Regions from separate parts of the Mesorhizobium sp. M0626 genome, predicted to be linked through region 3. Evidence: riboswitches for the same ligand, from Rfam matches in the RefSeq annotation. Region 3 holds a riboswitch; each other region holds the start of a gene.

The links. A riboswitch is a leader RNA that binds a small molecule or an ion and turns the genes downstream of it on or off. The one in region 3 is predicted to bind cobalamin.
Region 1: it holds a riboswitch for cobalamin, as region 3 does, so the genes downstream of both, metE (5-methyltetrahydropteroyltriglutamate--homocysteine S-methyltransferase) here and NKI37_RS11400 (aromatic ring-hydroxylating oxygenase subunit alpha) in region 3, are expected to answer to the same signal.
Region 2: it holds a riboswitch for cobalamin, as region 3 does, so the genes downstream of both, NKI37_RS02715 (DUF1636 family protein) here and NKI37_RS11400 (aromatic ring-hydroxylating oxygenase subunit alpha) in region 3, are expected to answer to the same signal.

The regions. Positions count from the first base shown of each region.
Region 1 is NZ_JAMYQD010000036.1:11,711-17,531, forward strand. Features, by position in the region: gene glyA (serine hydroxymethyltransferase) at 1-808, shown strand, start outside; gene metK (methionine adenosyltransferase) at 862-2,037, shown strand; gene NKI37_RS30630 (adenosine kinase) at 2,146-3,138, shown strand; gene NKI37_RS30635 (hypothetical protein) at 3,139-3,408, shown strand; cobalamin riboswitch at 3,546-3,742, shown strand; gene metE (5-methyltetrahydropteroyltriglutamate--homocysteine S-methyltransferase) at 3,837-5,821, shown strand, end outside.
Region 2 is NZ_JAMYQD010000002.1:132,894-138,714, forward strand. Features, by position in the region: gene NKI37_RS02690 (hypothetical protein) at 1-74, opposite strand, end outside; gene NKI37_RS02695 (NuoB/complex I 20 kDa subunit family protein) at 77-658, opposite strand; gene NKI37_RS02700 (NADH-quinone oxidoreductase subunit A) at 649-1,014, opposite strand; gene NKI37_RS02705 (winged helix-turn-helix domain-containing protein) at 1,347-2,567, shown strand; gene NKI37_RS02710 (DUF6348 family protein) at 2,597-3,289, shown strand; cobalamin riboswitch at 3,348-3,554, shown strand; gene NKI37_RS02715 (DUF1636 family protein) at 3,593-4,018, shown strand; gene cobW (cobalamin biosynthesis protein CobW) at 4,021-5,073, shown strand; gene cobN (cobaltochelatase subunit CobN) at 5,092-5,821, shown strand, end outside.
Region 3 is NZ_JAMYQD010000008.1:10,410-16,230, forward strand. Features, by position in the region: gene bglA (beta-galactosidase BglA) at 1-813, shown strand, start outside; gene NKI37_RS11380 (ABC transporter ATP-binding protein) at 880-1,992, shown strand; gene NKI37_RS11385 (DUF680 domain-containing protein) at 2,065-2,298, opposite strand; gene NKI37_RS11390 (DUF680 domain-containing protein) at 2,370-2,573, opposite strand; gene NKI37_RS11395 (DUF680 domain-containing protein) at 2,640-2,846, opposite strand; cobalamin riboswitch at 3,346-3,547, shown strand; gene NKI37_RS11400 (aromatic ring-hydroxylating oxygenase subunit alpha) at 3,665-4,912, shown strand; gene NKI37_RS11405 (FAD-binding oxidoreductase) at 4,950-5,821, shown strand, end outside.

The sequences.
Region 1 (5,821 bases), on a different contig from region 3:
GGAACGGCCGCGGCTCATTTGGGTCGGCGGAACCGCTTACCCGCGTGTCTTTGACTACGCGGCAATGGCAGAAATTGCCCTGGAAGCGAACTCCTATCTCGTAGCCGACATTGCGCACATCAGCGGCCTGATTGCCGCGGGAGCGCACCCGAATCCCGTGGGCCATTGCGACGTGGTCAGCAGCACGTCCCACAAGTCGATCCGCGGTCCCCGCGGTGGCTTCATTTTGTCAAGGAACGAAGATCGCTATCAGGCCCTTTATCATACAAAGAGCAAATACAATCTCGCCAGACGAATAGACCGGGCGGTCTTCCCTCACCTGCAAGGCGGGCCCCACATGAATGCCATCGCTGCGCTAGCGGTTGCCTTGCACGAAGCCGCGAACCCGTCCTTCCGAAGCTACGGCCAACAGACGGTCAAGAATGCCAAGGCTCTGGCACATGCACTGCTTGAGCGAGGTTATGACCTGGTTACCGGGGGGACGGACAATCACATGCTGATCCTTGATCTTCGCGATCGGCCACTATCGGGCAAGGCCTATGCCGAGCGACTAGCAAAGGCAGGAATCATCACAAACTTTAATATGGTGCCTGGCGACCCGCGGCATCCGGCGGTCACAAGCGGAATTCGCCTGGGGGCGCCAGCAGTGACGTCAATGGGCATGCGCGATGTGGAAATGGTGCAAATTGCTGGCTTCATTGACTCCGTCCTCCAGCGGCCAGACGACGAAGATCTCCATGCCTGCGTGCGAAGAGACGTTGCCGACTTGTGCGCTGCGTTCGAGGTCCCGGGCATCTGCGACAAGTAAGGTGGGCCAAGCAAAATGCCCATACCACATCCAACATCCCAAGCGAGGTATTCATGGCTAGGCAGTTCGTGTTCTCTTCCGAATCGGTTGGCGCGGGGCACCCGGATAAGTTGGCCGACAACATCTCGGATGCCATCCTCGATGCCATCCTCCGCACAGATCCCAAGGCGCGCGTCGCCTGTGAAGCGTTGGTAAAATCAGGGATAGTCGTTCTGGCTGGCGAGATCACCAGCGATGCCCAGGTGGATTACAGCCAAGTTGCGCGCGATACGATTCTCGACATTGGGTACGACGACGAGGCCGTCGGCTTTGACGGCCGGCGTTGCTCCGTCGTTCATGCCCTCACCGAGCAGTCGCCCGACATCAGCCAAGGCGTTGACGAGGGAAGAGGGCAAGACCTCCAGCAGGGAGCGGGAGATCAGGGCCTCATGTTCGGCTACGCATGCCGCGAAACCGATACCCTGATGCCTTTGCCGATCCAGCTCGCTCATCGCTTGACGAAACGGCAGGCGTATGTCCGGAAGGCACAACAGCTTGGCTGGTTGCGTCCTGACATGAAATCCCAAGTCTCAGTGCGCTATGAGGGGTTGCGCCCGGTCGCCCTGGATACCATCGTCGTGTCGACGCAACATGACGAGCAGGTCTCGCAAGAGACTGTCCGCGAGGGCGTCATTGAGGAAATCATAAAGCCTGTCCTGCCGACCCACCTGGAGACGGAAGGCATCAGAATTCTGGTCAACCCGACGGGGCGGTTCGTAGTCGGCGGGCCGCGCGGCGACTGCGGTCTCACTGGACGCAAGATCATCGTCGATTCCTATGGCGGGATGGGTCGTCATGGCGGCGGCGCCTTCTCGGGCAAGGACCCGTCCAAGGTTGACCGCTCGGCTGCCTATGCAGCCCGCTATGTCGCAAAGAACATCGTCGCTAGCGGACTTGCGGACGTGTGCGAGGTGCAGCTTGCTTACGCAATCGGCGTGGCCAGTCCGGTTTCCGTCATGGTCAACACGTTCGGGACAGCCAGGGTTGAGGAAAGCAGGATCGAGCGCCTCATTCTTGAGTTGTTCGATCTCAGACCGAAAGGCATTATCAAGATGCTTGATCTCTTACGCCCTATATACCGCAATACAGCGACCTATGGCCATTTCGGCCGTGAAGAGCCTGATTTCACCTGGGAGAAGACAGACAGGGCGGACGAATTGCGTCGCGAGGCAGGACTCGCCGCCCCGTGAGAGCCGCCGGCGAACGGATTGGCAAGCGGAAAGCCCATTTCCACCGGGCAGAGCCGCGCCTGGCAGGCGTGGCAAGAAGCCGGCCCGGGTTTTTTGGCGGAGACATTGATGCCGGATTATGACGTGCTTTGCATCGGCAATGCCATTGTCGACATCATCGCCCAGTGCGACGACGCTTTTCTCGAGACCAACGGCATCATCAAGGGTGCGATGAACCTCATCGACACCAGGCGCGCCGAGCTGCTCTACAGCCGCATGGGCCCGGCGATCGAGGCCTCTGGCGGCAGCGCCGGCAACACGGCGGCGGGCGTCGCCAGTTTCGGCGGCCGCGCCGCCTTCTTCGGCAAGGTCTCCAACGATGCGCTGGGCGAAATCTATGCGCACGATATCCATGCACAGGGTGTCGCCTTCGACACCAGGCCGCTCAAGGGCGAGCCGCCGACGGCGCGCTCTATGATCTTCGTCACGCCCGACGGCGAGCGCTCGATGAACACCTATCTCGGCGCCTGCGTCGAGCTTGGCCCTGAGGATGTCGAGGCCGACAAGGCATCCGGCGCCAAGGTTACCTATTTCGAGGGCTATTTGTGGGATCCGCCGCGCGCCAAGGAGGCGATCCGGCAGACGGCGAAGCTCGCACACGAGGCCGGACGCGAAGTGTCGATGACGTTGTCGGATTCGTTCTGCGTCGACCGCTACCGGGACGAGTTCCTCGAGCTGATGCGCTCGGGCACTGTCGACATCGTCTTTGCCAACAGCCACGAGATCAAGTCGCTCTACCAGACAAAATCCTTCGACGAGGCGCTGGCTCAGATCCGCAAGGACTGCAAGATTGCCGCCGTCACCCGTTCCGAAAAAGGCTCGGTGATCGTGCGCGGCGACGAGACCGTGGTCATCGAGGCGACCGCCATCAAGGAGTTGGTCGACACCACCGGCGCCGGCGACCTCTACGCCGCCGGTTTCCTGCATGGCTACACGCAGGGCCGCAACCTCAAGACCTGCGGCGACCTTGGCTCGCTGGCGGCCGGCCTGGTGATCCAGCAGATCGGCCCAAGGCCAAGGCAGAATTTGCGCCGCGAGGCGGAAGGGGCTGGGTTGCTGTAGATGCGCCGGCAACTAACCAGCCGCCCTACTGACGCGATGACCGCAGTGGCGGAACTGTGTCAAAGCTCGCTGATAGCGACAGCCATTCGCTTCGGAGAACTGACCCATGCTGCTGCCGTGAAGCTCGCTGGAGGAGCGGTGCAAGGCGTGCTTGCCATGACGGCATTCACCGTCATCCAGATCGTCACCAGCATTTTCCAGAAGCTCAGCTTGGGTAAGGCCAGTAAGGTTCCTGAGGTAACGGAGAACTCGCGGCGTCCGTCGGACTGACTTGCGATCACGTCCCACGATGCCGAATGCGGGCAGCAGACTGAATATTTCACAATGCTAGACAAAGGCGTAAAAGCGCGATCACATAACGACATAAACATTTCGTTATGCGTCATTGACAAAAGAGCGAACTGCTGTGATTGTCTGCGTGTCGTGGTTCTCGCGTGCGGCGCTGCCGCAGCGGAGCTAAGAGGGAAGCCGGCGCGATGCCGGCGCTGCCCCCGCAACTGTTAGCGGCGAGCCAACACACGTCACTGAGGCGAATACCCTCAGGAAGACGGGTAGAGGCTATGACCCCGCGAGCCAGGAGACCTGCCACGCGAATTACGTCCACGGGCGGGGTGTCTCGGTGGCCGCTGCAACCCGGCGTTGATGCCGGCCTGCTAGCGCCTTCCTTGTCACCGACGCCCCAATCATCGGGGTATGACATGACTGTCTCTCAGCAAATTCCTGTAGCAACGCTCGGCGTGCCGCGCTTCGGTCGTCGGCGAGAACTGAAATTCGCGCTTGAAAGCTACTGGTCCGGAACATCGTCCGCTGGCGACCTTCTCACGACGTCGAAGGCGCTCCGTGCCGCTAGCTGGGAAGAGCAGCGCGATCGCGGCGTGTCGAAAATCCCGTCGAACGACTTCTCGCTTTACGACCATGTGCTCGACACCGCAGCCATGGTCGGGGCCGTTCCATCCCGTTACGGCTGGAATAGCGGCGAGGTCCCACTTGACATCTACTTCGCAATGGCGCGCGGCAACCAGGGTCAGACGGAGGATTGTGGACACGCTGGTTACCAGGAGGAGGCTCATGGACCTGGTGTAACCGCGATGGAAATGACCAAGTGGTTTGACACCAACTACCACTACATTGTGCCGGAACTCGATGATGATCAGACGTTCGCCCTCTCGTCATCGAAGCCGGTCGATTACTTCCTCGAGGCTAAAGCTCTCGGCATTCACACACGCCCAGTCATCCTTGGACCCATCACCTTCCTCAAGCTGGCGAAATCGCCTGCCGAGGGGTTCGGTCCCATCGCGCTCCTACCGCGGCTGCTGCCGGTTTACGAGCAGCTTCTGGAGAGGTTGAAGCTGTCGGGAGCCGACTGGGTGCAGATCGATGAGCCAGCGCTTGTCCTCGATCTGAACCCGAACGAACGAGCTGCGTTCGAATTCGCCTATGGCCAGCTGTCGAAAGCCGCGCCCGAGCTGAAGATCATGCTGGCTACGTATTTCGGGTCGCTGGGAGACAATCTCGAAACCGCGATTTCTCTGCCCCTGGCCGGCCTGCATATTGATCTCGTGCGCGCTCCCGAGCAGCTGGAAACGGTGGCTCGGCTCGCTCCGAAGGATCTGGTGCTCTCGCTTGGCTTGATCGATGGCCGCAACGTCTGGCGTGCGAACCTGCCCGCCATTCTCGACCGCATCAAACCGATCGTCGCCGGCTGGCCCTTGGACCGCGTCGAGATCGCGCCTTCTTGCTCGATGCTGCATGTGCCGATTGATCTGCGCATGGAGACGGAACTCGACGCGGACATCAGGTCGTGGCTCGCCTTCGCGGCCCAGAAGACCGACGAGCTGGTCTTGCTGGCCCGGGCCCTGTCCCAAGGCAGGGATGCGGTGGCAGGCGCGTTGAAAGCGTCTGCCGAGGCTGCCGCCACGCGCGTGACATCCACGAGGATCCATGACCCGCTTGTTCAGGGGCGGATCGCTAGCATTGAGGACAGCGCGAAGCGACGAGAGAGCGCTTTTGGCGAGCGCTCCAGAGTCCAGGCCGGCTCACTCGGGCTGCCGCCGTTCCCGACGACGACCATCGGGTCCTTCCCGCAGACGCCGCAGGTACGCAAGGCGCGGGCCGCTCATGCGAAGGGCCAGCTGAGCTATGTCGACTATGAGACGTTCCTGAAGAAGGAGATCGAGGCTGCAATTCGCTGGCAGGAAGAGATCGGGCTGGACGTGCTGGTGCATGGTGAGTTCGAGCGAAACGACATGGTACAGCATTTCGGCGAGCAGTTGTCCGGCTTCGCGCTCACCCAACATGCCTGGGTACAAAGCTATGGGTCGCGCTACGTGCGTCCCCCCATCATTTTCGGCGACGTATCGAGGCGCAATCCGATGACAGTGCGCTGGTGGCAATTCGCCCAGTCGCTTACGGAAAAGCCCGTGAAGGGAATGCTCACAGGCCCAGTCACCATTCTCAACTGGTCTTTTGTTCGCGACGACGTACCCCGCTCCGAAGCCTGCCGCCAGATCGCGCTCGCCATCCGCGACGAAGTGACGGATCTCGAAAGATCCGGCGCAAGGATGGTCCAGATCGATGAGGCCGCGTTTCGCGAAGGATTGCCACTGCGCCAATCTGACTGGAAAGTCTATCTCGACTGGGCTGTCGAATGTTTCCGGATCGCTTCAACGGGTGTAAAGGACGC
Region 2 (5,821 bases), on a different contig from region 3:
GGATCCAAGGTTTTGAACATTAACCCTAGCCAAGGCTCAGGGTTGCCATAGACAATTTGCTCTTTACCCATCATGCCTACCGTTCGATCGTGCCGGTGCGGCGGATTTTCTTCTGCAGGAGAAGAATGCCATAGAGCAACGCTTCGGCGCTCGGCGGGCAGCCGGGGACATAGATGTCGACCGGCACGATGCGGTCGCAGCCGCGCACCACCGAATAGGAATAGTGGTAGTAGCCGCCGCCATTGGCGCAGGAGCCCATCGAGATGACGTAGCGCGGCTCCGGCATCTGGTCGTAGACCTTGCGCAACGCCGGCGCCATCTTGTTGGTCAGCGTGCCGGCGACGATCATGATGTCGGACTGGCGCGGCGACGCACGCGGCGCAACGCCGAACCGCTCCGAATCGTAGCGCGGCATCGAGGTGTGGATCATCTCGACGGCGCAGCAGGCAAGGCCGAAGGTCATGAACATCAGCGAGCCGCTGCGCGCCCAGGTGATCAGCGCCTCGGTCGAGGTGACCAGAAAACCCTTGTCGGCGAGTTCATTGTTGATCTCGAGGAAGAACGGATCGTCAGAACCGACCGGACGTCCGGTATTGGGGTCTATCAGGCCTTTGGGCTTTGGCGCGACGAGCGTTCCGGAACTGTCGTTCAATCCCATTCCAGCGCTCCTTTTTTCCATTCATAGGCAAAACCGATGGTCAGCACCGCCAAAAACACCATCATCGACCAGAAACCGAGCATGCCGATCTTCGAGAACGACACCGCCCACGGAAACAGGAAGGCCACTTCCAGATCGAAGATGATGAACAGGATCGACACCAGGTAGAAGCGGATGTCGAACTTCATCCGGGCATCGTCGAACGAGTTGAACCCGCACTCATAGGCGGAAAGCTTTTCCGGATCGGGATTGCGATAAGCCACCAGGAACGGCGCGATGATGAGCGCCAGGCCGACGACCGCCGCCACGGCGATGAAGAGAACTATGGGCAGGTACGAACTGAGCAATGCGTTCATGCTGCGGCTTTCCGTTGGCGGCCAATCCACTTTGATTACAGCAACCAACCCTAATGCGGAAGCGTGACAGTTTAACCGCTGAACCGTTTTAGGTGCCTTTGCTGCAACGCGGCGAGGGTTAGCGCAGGGCTTTGAGCGAAGCAAGTCAAACCTTGTTCAAAAGAGGGTGCTGGACGGCAGTTCGGGAAAAACTGGTCCGATCTCCTCCTGTTTGATTTCCTTCGTTTTTTACTCCACTTTTGTCTCCTGACATGTCTCCCGCCACAAGCCTGCTAGCATCGCCGGAATCATCGGCTAAAAATACGGGAACGGATCAGGGCAAAGGCATCTTGATGAAGGACAAAATCTCACTCGCGACGGCCCGGCGCATCGCGCTCGCCGCGCAGGGTTTTACCGACCCGCGACCGGGCGGCACACCGGACCGCCGTCACCTCGCCCGCGTGCTCTCGCGCACCGGCCTTCTGCAGATCGATTCCGTCAGCGCCGTGGTGCGCGCCCACTATATGCCGCTCTATTCGCGGCTTGGCCCCTACCCGCTCGCCCTGCTCGACAATGCCGCAATCACCCGCAAGCGCACCGTGTTCGAGTACTGGGCGCATGAGGCCTCCTTCCTGCCGGTCGAGACATACCCGCTGATGCGCTGGCGCATGCAGCGCGCCGAGCAGGGCGATGAAATGTATCTGGGTCTCGCCAAATGGGGCCGCGAGCACGCCGCCTATATCGAAGAGATCTACCGTGCGGTCGCCGAGCGTGGCCCGATCGCCGCTTCGGCCCTGGAAGGCCAGAAAGGTTCGGGCGGCTGGTGGGGCTGGAGCCACGCCAAGCACGCCTTCGAATGGCTGTTCTGGGCCGGACGCATCACCACGGCGCACCGCCGTGGCTTCGAACGCTTCTATGACCTGCCCGAGCGCGTGCTGCCGCAGGCGATCCTCGACCTGCCGGTGCCGGCGGCCGAGGACGCGCACCGCGAATTGCTGCGCATTTCCGCCCGCGCCCACGGCATCGCGACGTCGGGTGACCTGCGCGATTATTTCCGCTTGTCGCCGGCCGACATGAAGGGCCGGTTGGAGGAACTGGTCGAGATGGGCGAGTTGCTGCCGGTAAACGTCGAAGGTTGGGACAAGCCGGCTTACCTCTATAGGGACGCCCGCCTGCCGCGAAAGATCGAGGCCCGCGCCTTGCTGGCCCCCTTCGATCCGGTGGTCTTCGAGCGCGCGCGCACCGAGCGTCTCTTCGATTTCCGCTACCGCATCGAGATCTACACCCCGGCCGACAAGCGGCAATATGGCTATTACGTGCTGCCTTTCTTGCTCGGCGACAAGATCGTCGCCCGCGTCGACCTCAAGGCCGACCGGCCTGCGAGTGTCTTACGCGTCCACGCCGCCTATGCCGAAGCAGGCGCACCGCCTGAGACCACCGCACAGCTTTTCGAGGAACTAAAGGAGATGCAGGGCTGGCTTGGCCTTGAGCGCATCGAAGTGACGCCGGCCGGCAATCTGGGGCCGGCATTGGCTAGCGAGAGAGATGGCCAACCCTTGCAGCGTCTGTCATAGACGCCTCAATAAGCCTCGTAGGTTGTGCAATGGCATCGGACAAAGTGCTCGACATGATCCATGGCGCCCTCATTGCGCATGGAATAGATGCAGTCCGCAGAGATAGGGACGTCATGCTCCAATCGAAGCAGCTTCGGTTTGAGGCTGAGGTGTTCGAGACGAGTTCTGACCGGCTGGTCCTGGAAATCTACATTTTTTCTCCGCTGCTTGATGTTCAGCCGGTCATTGAATCCTTTGCTGGCTTCGGCGACACGCGCGAACAGGAACTGAACCAGGCGTTTGAAAAGTTTCTCCGTGGTGTTTTCCATGTGGCCATTGAGGGACTGGCCGATCACGTCTGCGAGAACATGCAGGCCGAAATAGAGCTTTGGCAGCGAAGCAGCGCCAGTTGGAAGATCTGGCGAAAAGATGCCCGCTGGAAAATCTATAGCGGCCCGGTCATTTCCCAGGCCACAACCGAGCTATGCTCGCTGACACCAGGCTATCCAGCATTCTATGCCAAGCTGGAAAAGCTGTTCACAGCTTCGGTACCCCCCGGAAGCCATTTTGTCCGGACCTTTCTGGCAGGCTTGAAGGGCACGCTGATTAGTGCCGAAGTCCTTCTGGACAACGCGGTTTGGCATGAGGGACAGAATCTGGCTGTCGGTCATGACTGGGACTATAGCGATGGCTATCAAGCTATCCGACAGGTCATCCTGGCACTGCCGGAAGCCGGGACATGACAGCCCCTGCCGACATCGCCATGTCGTAGCCGTGCGTTGACACCGCTGCCTGCAAAAGCCTAAATCCGCTCCAGACGGTCCCCTGCCCGCAACGGCAAGGGCCAAGAGGGAATGCGGTGCGGGACGAAAAAATCCCAAATCCGCGGCTGTCCCCGCAACTGTAAGCGAAGAGCCAAGGCCGAAAGCCACTGGGTAACACCGGGAAGGCGGCTAACCAAGGCGATGACCCGCGAGCCAGGAGACCTGCCGTCTGAGACAAAGTATCCGATCGCCTGGCGGGTTTCCGGGCAAGGAGCACGGTTTTTGGACCAGAACAGCAGTTTTTCGGCTGGCACAACGGACATTGCGTCCGGCGACAACGACGCCCTGACCGGCGTGACCGTCATCGTCTGCGCCTCCTGCCGCGATGAGACCGGTTCCGACGCCCATCCGCGCGCCGGCGAATTGCTGGCTGAGGACACAGGCCGCGCCGCTGCCGGCGATATCCGGGTCCGCACCGCCGAATGTCTCGGCAATTGCAAGCGCCGCCTCAGCGCCGCGATCCTGCGCGATGGCTGCTGGAGCTATGTCTTCGGCGATCTGACCGCAACCAGCGGCGCCGACCTCGTTACCGGCGCAAAGCTCTTCGCGACTTCGGCCGACGGCCTCATCCCGTGGCGCGGCCGGCCCGATAGCCTCAAGCGCGGCCTCGTTGCCCGCATCCCACCCCTCGACATGCTGAAGGACTGACGATGAACGCTTCAAACCCGGCCGCCAACCTCTCCCGTGTTCCCTGCACTGTCGTTACAGGCTTCCTCGGCGCCGGCAAGACGACGCTGGTCCGCCATCTCCTGGAAAATGCCGGCGGCAAGCGCATCGCCATCATCGTCAACGAGTTCGGCGACATCGGCATCGACGGGGAAATCCTGAAAGGCTGCGGCATCGACACCTGCCCCGAGGAAAACATCGTCGAACTGGCCAATGGCTGCATCTGCTGTACAGTCGCCGACGATTTCGTGCCCGCCCTCGACAAGATCCTCGCGCTGACACCGAAGGTTGACCACATCCTGATCGAGACCTCGGGCCTGGCTCTGCCCAAGCCGCTGGTCCAGGCGTTCCAGTGGCCGAGCGTGAAGAGCCGGGTAACCGTCGACGGTGTCATCGCCGTGGTAGACGGCCCGGCGCTGGCCGAAGGCCGCGTCGCCAACGACATGGACGCTTTGCAGGCACAGCGCGCTCAGGACGAGACGCTCGACCATGACGATCCTGTCGAAGAAGTGTTCGAGGACCAGATCGCCTGCGCCGATTTGATCATCCTGTCGAAGAGCGATCTGATGGACGCCCCCGGTTCGGCCCGCGCCAACGCCATCATCAATGAACATTCCGCCCGCGCGGTAAAAATCGTGCCGACTGCGCATGGCAAGGTCGACCCGTCGGTGCTGCTTGGCCTCGGTCTCGCCGTCGAAGACGACATCGAGAACCGCAAGTCGCATCACGACGGCGCTTTCGATCATGAGCATGACGATTTCGACACCTTCATCGTCGACATCCCCTCGATCGCCAATCCCGACGACCTGGCCAAGCGCGTCGCCACCGCCGCCGAACAGGAAAACGTGTTGCGTGTAAAAGGCTTCGTCGATGTCGGCGGCAAGCCGATGCGGCTTTTGCTGCAGGCCGTCGGCCCGCGCGTCAATCATTACTATGACCGCGCCTGGGCGGCTGAGGACGACCGCCGCTCGCGTCTTGTCGTCATTGGCCTGAAAGGACTGAACCGCCCGGCGATCGAGCGTATACTCGCCGGTTGATCCAAACCACGAGCCGAAATGCATATACTCACCACCACATCCGCCTCGCTCGACGATCTCGCCGAGCCCGTCGATCTCGGGCAGACGCCGGCGGATATCGTGGCGCTGTCCTTCACCGACAGCGACCTCGCCGGTCTCGCGGCGGCGTGGAAGGCCGATGCCGCCCGCCTGCCGTCGATGCGGCTGGCGGCGCTGCGCGACCTGCGCCATCCCATGTCCGTGGACCTCTGGATCGACAGCGTCGCCCGCCACGCCAAGGTGATTTTGGTGCGCATCCTCGGCGGCTACGACTGGTGGCGCTATGGCTGCGACCAGCTTGCCGCGACTGCCCGTGCGAACGGCATCAAGCTGGCGCTGCTGCCGGGCGAGAGCCACGACGAGGATCTCAGGCTGATCGAAGCCTCGACGCTGCCGCGCGAGGATCTGGACGTCCTGCTTGGTTATTTCCGCGAGGGCGGACCGGAGAATATGGCAGCACTGATGCAGCGGCTGGCGGGGTTGGCTGGGCAGGATGCGGCGGCGGCTGAGCCGGTCAGCGTGCCGAAAGCTGGTTACTACGAGCCTGGCCGCGGCGTCGTAGGCAAGTTGGATTTTGCCCATGTCGGCGTTCCTTCACACCCCCCTCTGTCCTGCCGGACATCTCCCCCGCAAGGGGGGAGATCAGCCGGCGCGGACCTCGGCACTTTTTCTGCCCAGCCGATAATAGATTCCTCTGCAACATCCCCGATTGGCGAAAGCGTCGATGAGA
Region 3 (5,821 bases):
GGCGATTCGCAACGCGGACTGGAAGTGGTCGCCGCCTACACCGCCGGCGGCAAACGCGTCCACATGTGCTATTCCTTCGATTTCCTCGCGCCGGAAAAGATCAGCGCCGCCAAGGTGCGCCAGGTGCTGGAAGCCTTCGGCAAGGTCGCCAGCGACGGCTGGTCGTGCTGGGCCTTTTCCAACCACGACGTGATGCGTCCGGCCTCGCGCTGGGCCGCCGACGAGGCTGACCCGGCCGCCTATCTGAAGGTTATCTCGGCGCTGCTGATGTCGCTGCGCGGTTCGGTCTGCGTCTATCAGGGAGAGGAGCTTGGGCTGGGCGAAGCCGAGTTGCAGTTCGAGGATCTGCAGGACCCCTACGGCATTCGCTTCTGGCCCGAATTCAAGGGCCGCGACGGCTGCCGCACGCCGATGGTGTGGGATGCAACCGCCAGCAACGCCGGCTTTTCGACGGCCAAGCCCTGGCTGCCGGTGCCGGGCAAGCATTTGTCGCAAGCGGTCAATGTTCAGCAGGGCGACGCGGCCTCGCTGCTCGAGCACTACCGGCGCTTTCTCGGTTTCCGCCGCCAGCATCCGGCCCTCGCCAAAGGCGACATCGAGTTCATCGAAAGCGAGGGCGACACCGTCGCCTTCACCCGCCGTGAGGGCAATGAGCAGATCGTCTGCGTCTTCAATCTGGCCAGCAAGCCGGCCGAGGTCGATCTCGGTGGTCAGGCGCTGCTGCCCTTGGCCGGGCACGGTTTTTCGGGACAATCCGGCACAGGTTCCATCCGCCTCGGCGGCTACGGCGCTTGGTTCGGGCGCATCGACTGAGTTTTTGACGAAACTGGATTTTTTGAGGAAATCCAGGTTCTCTAGGGAAATCACTGGGAGGAAATTATGGCCGATGTCACGCTGAGACAGGTGAAGAAATCATACGGCAATCTGCACATTCTCCACGGCATCGACCTCGACATAAAGTCGGGCGAGTTCATCGTCTTCGTCGGCCCGTCGGGTTGCGGCAAGTCGACCTTGCTGCGGTCCATCGCCGGGCTTGAGGAGATCACCTCCGGCGAGCTGAAGATCGCCGGCGAGGTGGTGAACGACGTGCCGCCTTCCAAGCGCGGCATCGCCATGGTGTTCCAGTCCTATGCGCTCTATCCGCACATGACCGTCTACGACAACATGGCCTTCTCGATGAAGATCGGCAAGGAAAGCAAGGCCGAGATCGACAAAAGGGTGCGGCAGGCCGCCGAAATCCTGCAACTGACCAAATATCTCGACCGTCTGCCCAAGGCGATGTCGGGCGGCCAGCGCCAGCGTGTCGCCATTGGCCGCGCCATCGTGCGCAACCCGAAAGTGTTCCTGTTCGATGAGCCGCTGTCGAACCTCGACGCCGCACTGCGCGTCGCCACCCGCATCGAGATCGCCAAGCTCAAGGAATCGATGCCTGCCACGACCATGATCTACGTCACCCACGATCAGGTCGAAGCGATGACGCTGGCCGACCGCATCGTGGTGCTGAAGGACGGCCATATCGAGCAGGTCGGCACGCCGATGGACCTCTACAAGAAGCCCGGCAATCTGTTCGTCGCCCAGTTCATCGGCTCGCCGGCCATGAACATCCTGCCGGCGACGATCGACAAGACGGGCAACCCGACAATCGTCAGCCATGTCGGCGGCCGCAAGGCCACTGTGCCGATTGCAACGCTGGCGTCAGCCAAGGGTGCGGCGGTCAGCTTCGGCGTGCGGCCGGAGGATCTGTCGGTCGCCACCGGCACGGAATATCTTTTCGAGGGCGTGGTGGACTATGTGGAGCAGCTCGGCGAGGTGCAGCTGGTCTATATCGATATCGGCCGCGCCGACCTGCCATTGGTGACCAAGCTGCCCGGCAATGTCGAGGTCAAGCGCGGGGCAAAGCTGCGGCTGACCGCGGATGCCGGGGACCTGCACATCTTCGACGCCGATGGGCACTCCTTCTCGCTCAAGCCGGTGGAAGTGAAGGCGGCTTGAGATAGCTGCGTCGTACAGGCATGAAAAAAGAGCGGCGGGCTAGGCCCGCCGCTCTTTTTTAAGCTTCGGCTGTTAGTTGTTGCCGAACCGATCCCTGTCGCTGCTCTGAGGAACGAACTTCTGTTGGTCGTCCGACGAGTTCAGCAGCTTGTAGACCGCCGAGTTGGTGCCGGTCGACGAAGTGCGGGTGGTGTCGACGGCAGCGGCCGGCTGGTTGGCGCCATTGGAGCCATAATTGTCGCTGCCGGCAAAGGCAGCGCTCGAAACAGCCAGAACGGCTGCGGCGGCGAGAACGATCTTCTTCATTTTAGTCTCCTGAATTTTTCTGATGCCGCCAGCTGCAGCGGATAAGCCCGCCACGTGCTGGAAACCGGCTTTTAGCGGCCGAAAAGGTTACGGTCGGCACCGTGGGCAGGCGCCTGCTCGGCTGGAGCCGACTTCTCAACCGAAGCCGTATGGCCACTATCGGTCGACGTAATCGCAGGCTGGTTGGCGCCGTTCGAACCGTAGTTGTCGCTGCCGGCGAAAGCGCTGCCGGAGATGGCCAAAACGGCGGCGGCAGCAAGGATGATCTTTTTCATTTCAAATACTCCTGAATTTTTTGGGATCCCGAGAGCGACGGGTTAGCCGCCCTTCTTTGGTCGGGATCAGCGATTGCCGTAGAGGTCGCGGTCGGCGCCCTGAACGACAGGCTGCTTGTCAGCGTGCGCCGGCTTCTGAATGGAAGCCGTATACGAGCTGTCGACCGAGACGGCTGGCTGGTTCGCACCATTGGAACCGTAATTGTCGCTACCGGCGAAGGCGCTGCCGGTGATCGCCAAAACGGCTGCGGCAGTGAGGATGATCTTTTTCATTTTTAGTACTCCAGTTTGTCTGTCCGTCTAGCGGCGTGTCTTGGGAGGAATTCGCGTCGTTCGGACAGCCCCGATGTGGGAAAGCCATAGGCTGGTTTCCAATCACGAAGTTGTTCCGTGTGGACCACGGTCCTGCACCTTGAAATTGTGCCAGGAAGTTCCTCTATGGTCATTTATCGCATTGTTTTCAGTCGCTTATGCCGAACCGAGTGGTTCGCTCCGATGTCGGTTTCCGGGCCGTCGTTCACACCGTCCTGCACGCATTGTCAACAGAAACGAACCGTTCGGTTCGATTACAGATTGCTAATAGTAACTTTTCGATACCGTTGAGCCCTTTTTGCCCCCGATCGAACTGGATCCGCAGCGATTCGAAACGGCGATGATGGCGTCGCAAGAAACGTCTCAGCTCTTTGACCGGCGGCGGGGGGCGTATGCCGCGCGTGTCGCGCCGCATGGATATGATGTCGCTTTCATGCCGACGTCGCGATCGCTGCCGTGATTAGATGATCGCATCTCGGGTGCCGCTTCGTGACGACGCAGCGGAGAATTGGGAAGCCGGTCAGAATCCGGCGCTGCCCCCGCAACGGTGGTGGAGTTGAAGTCGCAACGGGAGACCACTGGGCAAGAGCCTGGGAAGGTGTCGCGATGGTCCGCAAGGACAACTCCAGAGCCCGGAAACCAGCCCGAGATGCCTAGACTCGACTGATCGCGGTGGGCGGTCAAGAGGTGGATAGTGCATGTCCGGCGCCGCGCCGGCCTGCGTTCGATCCTTCCTCCATCACCACCAAGTTCAGTCCTTAAACCACGAGGACAGAACTATGGATACGCGCAACGACATGCTGAGGCTCCTGAACGGCCGCAAGCAAGGCTTTTCGCTGGAACAGCCCTTCTACACAGACCCGGACTATTTCAAGCTCGACATGGAGCTTATCTGGTATCGCGACTGGCTGTTCATCGGCCATGATTGCGAACTGCCGAAGCCCGGCAGCTATATCACCGTGCAGATCGGCGATTATCCGGTGGTGCTGGTCCGCGACCAGAAGGGCAACATCAACGCCTTTCACAATTCCTGCCGCCATCGCGGCAGCCGTGTCTGCAACACTGAGAGGGGCATGGCGGCAAAGCTTGTCTGCCCCTATCACCAGTGGACCTACGAGCTTGACGGCCGGCTGCTGTTTGCCCGCCAGATGGCCGACGGTTTCCACAAGAGCCAGTTCGGCCTGAAGCCCGTCGCCTGCGAGAGCGTCGGCGGCTACATCTTCATCTGCCTGGCGAAAGAACCTGCCGACTTTGCGCCGATGCGCGCCATGATAGAGCCCTACCTCAAGCCGCACCGGCTGAATGAAGCCAAGGTCGCCTTCGAGAGCACCATCATCGAGAAGGGCAACTGGAAGCTGGTCTGGGAAAACAACCGCGAATGCTATCACTGCGCCGGCAATCATCCGGAGCTGTGCAAGACATTCCCCGAAGCGCCGACGGTGACCGGCGTGCAGGGCGCCGACAGTGACCCGGAGATGCTCGCGCACTGGGCGAAATGCGAGGCGGCGGGCCTGCCGAGCAAGTTCCGCATCGATCCGGCCGGGCAATACCGCGCCACCCGCGCGCCGCTGCTGCGCGATGCCGTCAGCTACACGATGTCGGGAAAGCGCGCGGTGACGAAGAACCTGTCCGACACTGTTGCCGCCGACCGCATCGGCACCTTGATGCACTACCACTATCCGACGACCTGGAACCACATCCTGATCGACCATGCGGTCACCTTCCGGGTGCTGCCGATCAGCGCCACCGAAACCGCGGTGACGACCAAGTGGCTGGTGCACAAGGATGCGGTCGAGGGGGTCGACTACAACCTTGAGGAGCTCACCCATGTCTGGACCGAGACCAACGACCAGGACCGCCGCATCGTCGAGGAAAACGCCTTCGGCATCCTGTCTCCGGCCTATGAGCCCGGCCCCTACTCGGAGCTGCACGAGGGCGGCGTGATCCAGTTCGTCGAATGGTACGCGGCCTTCATCGGCCCGCGCCTTGCCGAAGGCGGCCGGCCGGCGCTGCGCAGCGTCGCGTGAGCTGGAGCAGGCGAGGAAGGACCGGAGGATGAATGCGATGACGGATCTTGGGCTCTATCGCCATCTCGACCAGATGGCGCCGTGGAACGACAGGCTGCAGGTGCTGGAAGTGATCGGCGTCAGCGACGAGGCGCCCGACGTCAAGACCTTCACCTTCCGCTCCGACAATCAGACCTGGTTCCGCTACAAGCCGGGCCAGTTCCTGACGCTGGAACTGCCGACACCGGACGGGCCGCTGATGCGCACCTATACGCTGTCGTCGTCACCATCGCGGCCGTTTTCGATCGCGGTGACAGTGAAGGCGCAACCGGGCAGCATCGGCACACGCTGGATGTTCGACCAACTGGTGCCCGGCTCGCACGTCAAGGCCTATGGACCGGCGGGCGACTTCTCGTTGCACAGCCACCCGGCGGCCAAATACCTGTTCATTTCGGCTGGCTCCGGCGTGACACCGATGATGTCGATGCTGCGCTGGCTGAACGACTGCGCGCCATGGACCGATGTCGGTTTCGTCAACTGCGCGCGGCGTGCCGAAGAGATCATCTTCCGCAAGGAACTCGAACTGCTCGGCGGCCATATGCCCGGCCTGTCGCTCGGCTTCATGATCGAGGAACGTTCCAGCCGCGAAGGCTGGTACGGCCATATGGGGCGCATCGATGCGATCCGGCTGCCCTTGCTGGCTCCGGATTTCCGCGAGCGCGAAATCTTCTGCTGCGGCCCCGATCCGTTCATGCGCGCCGTGCGCGGCATGCTGGATGCCGCCGGCTTCGACATGACGAAATACCATCAGGAGAGCTTTGCCGCGCCTGTGATGGAGGAAATTCCGGCGCCGTTTGCCTCCCCGGTCGAGGACGGCATCGCTGCACCTGTCGAAGCCGTGACGCCGATCCGCTTCTCGCTTTCGGAGGT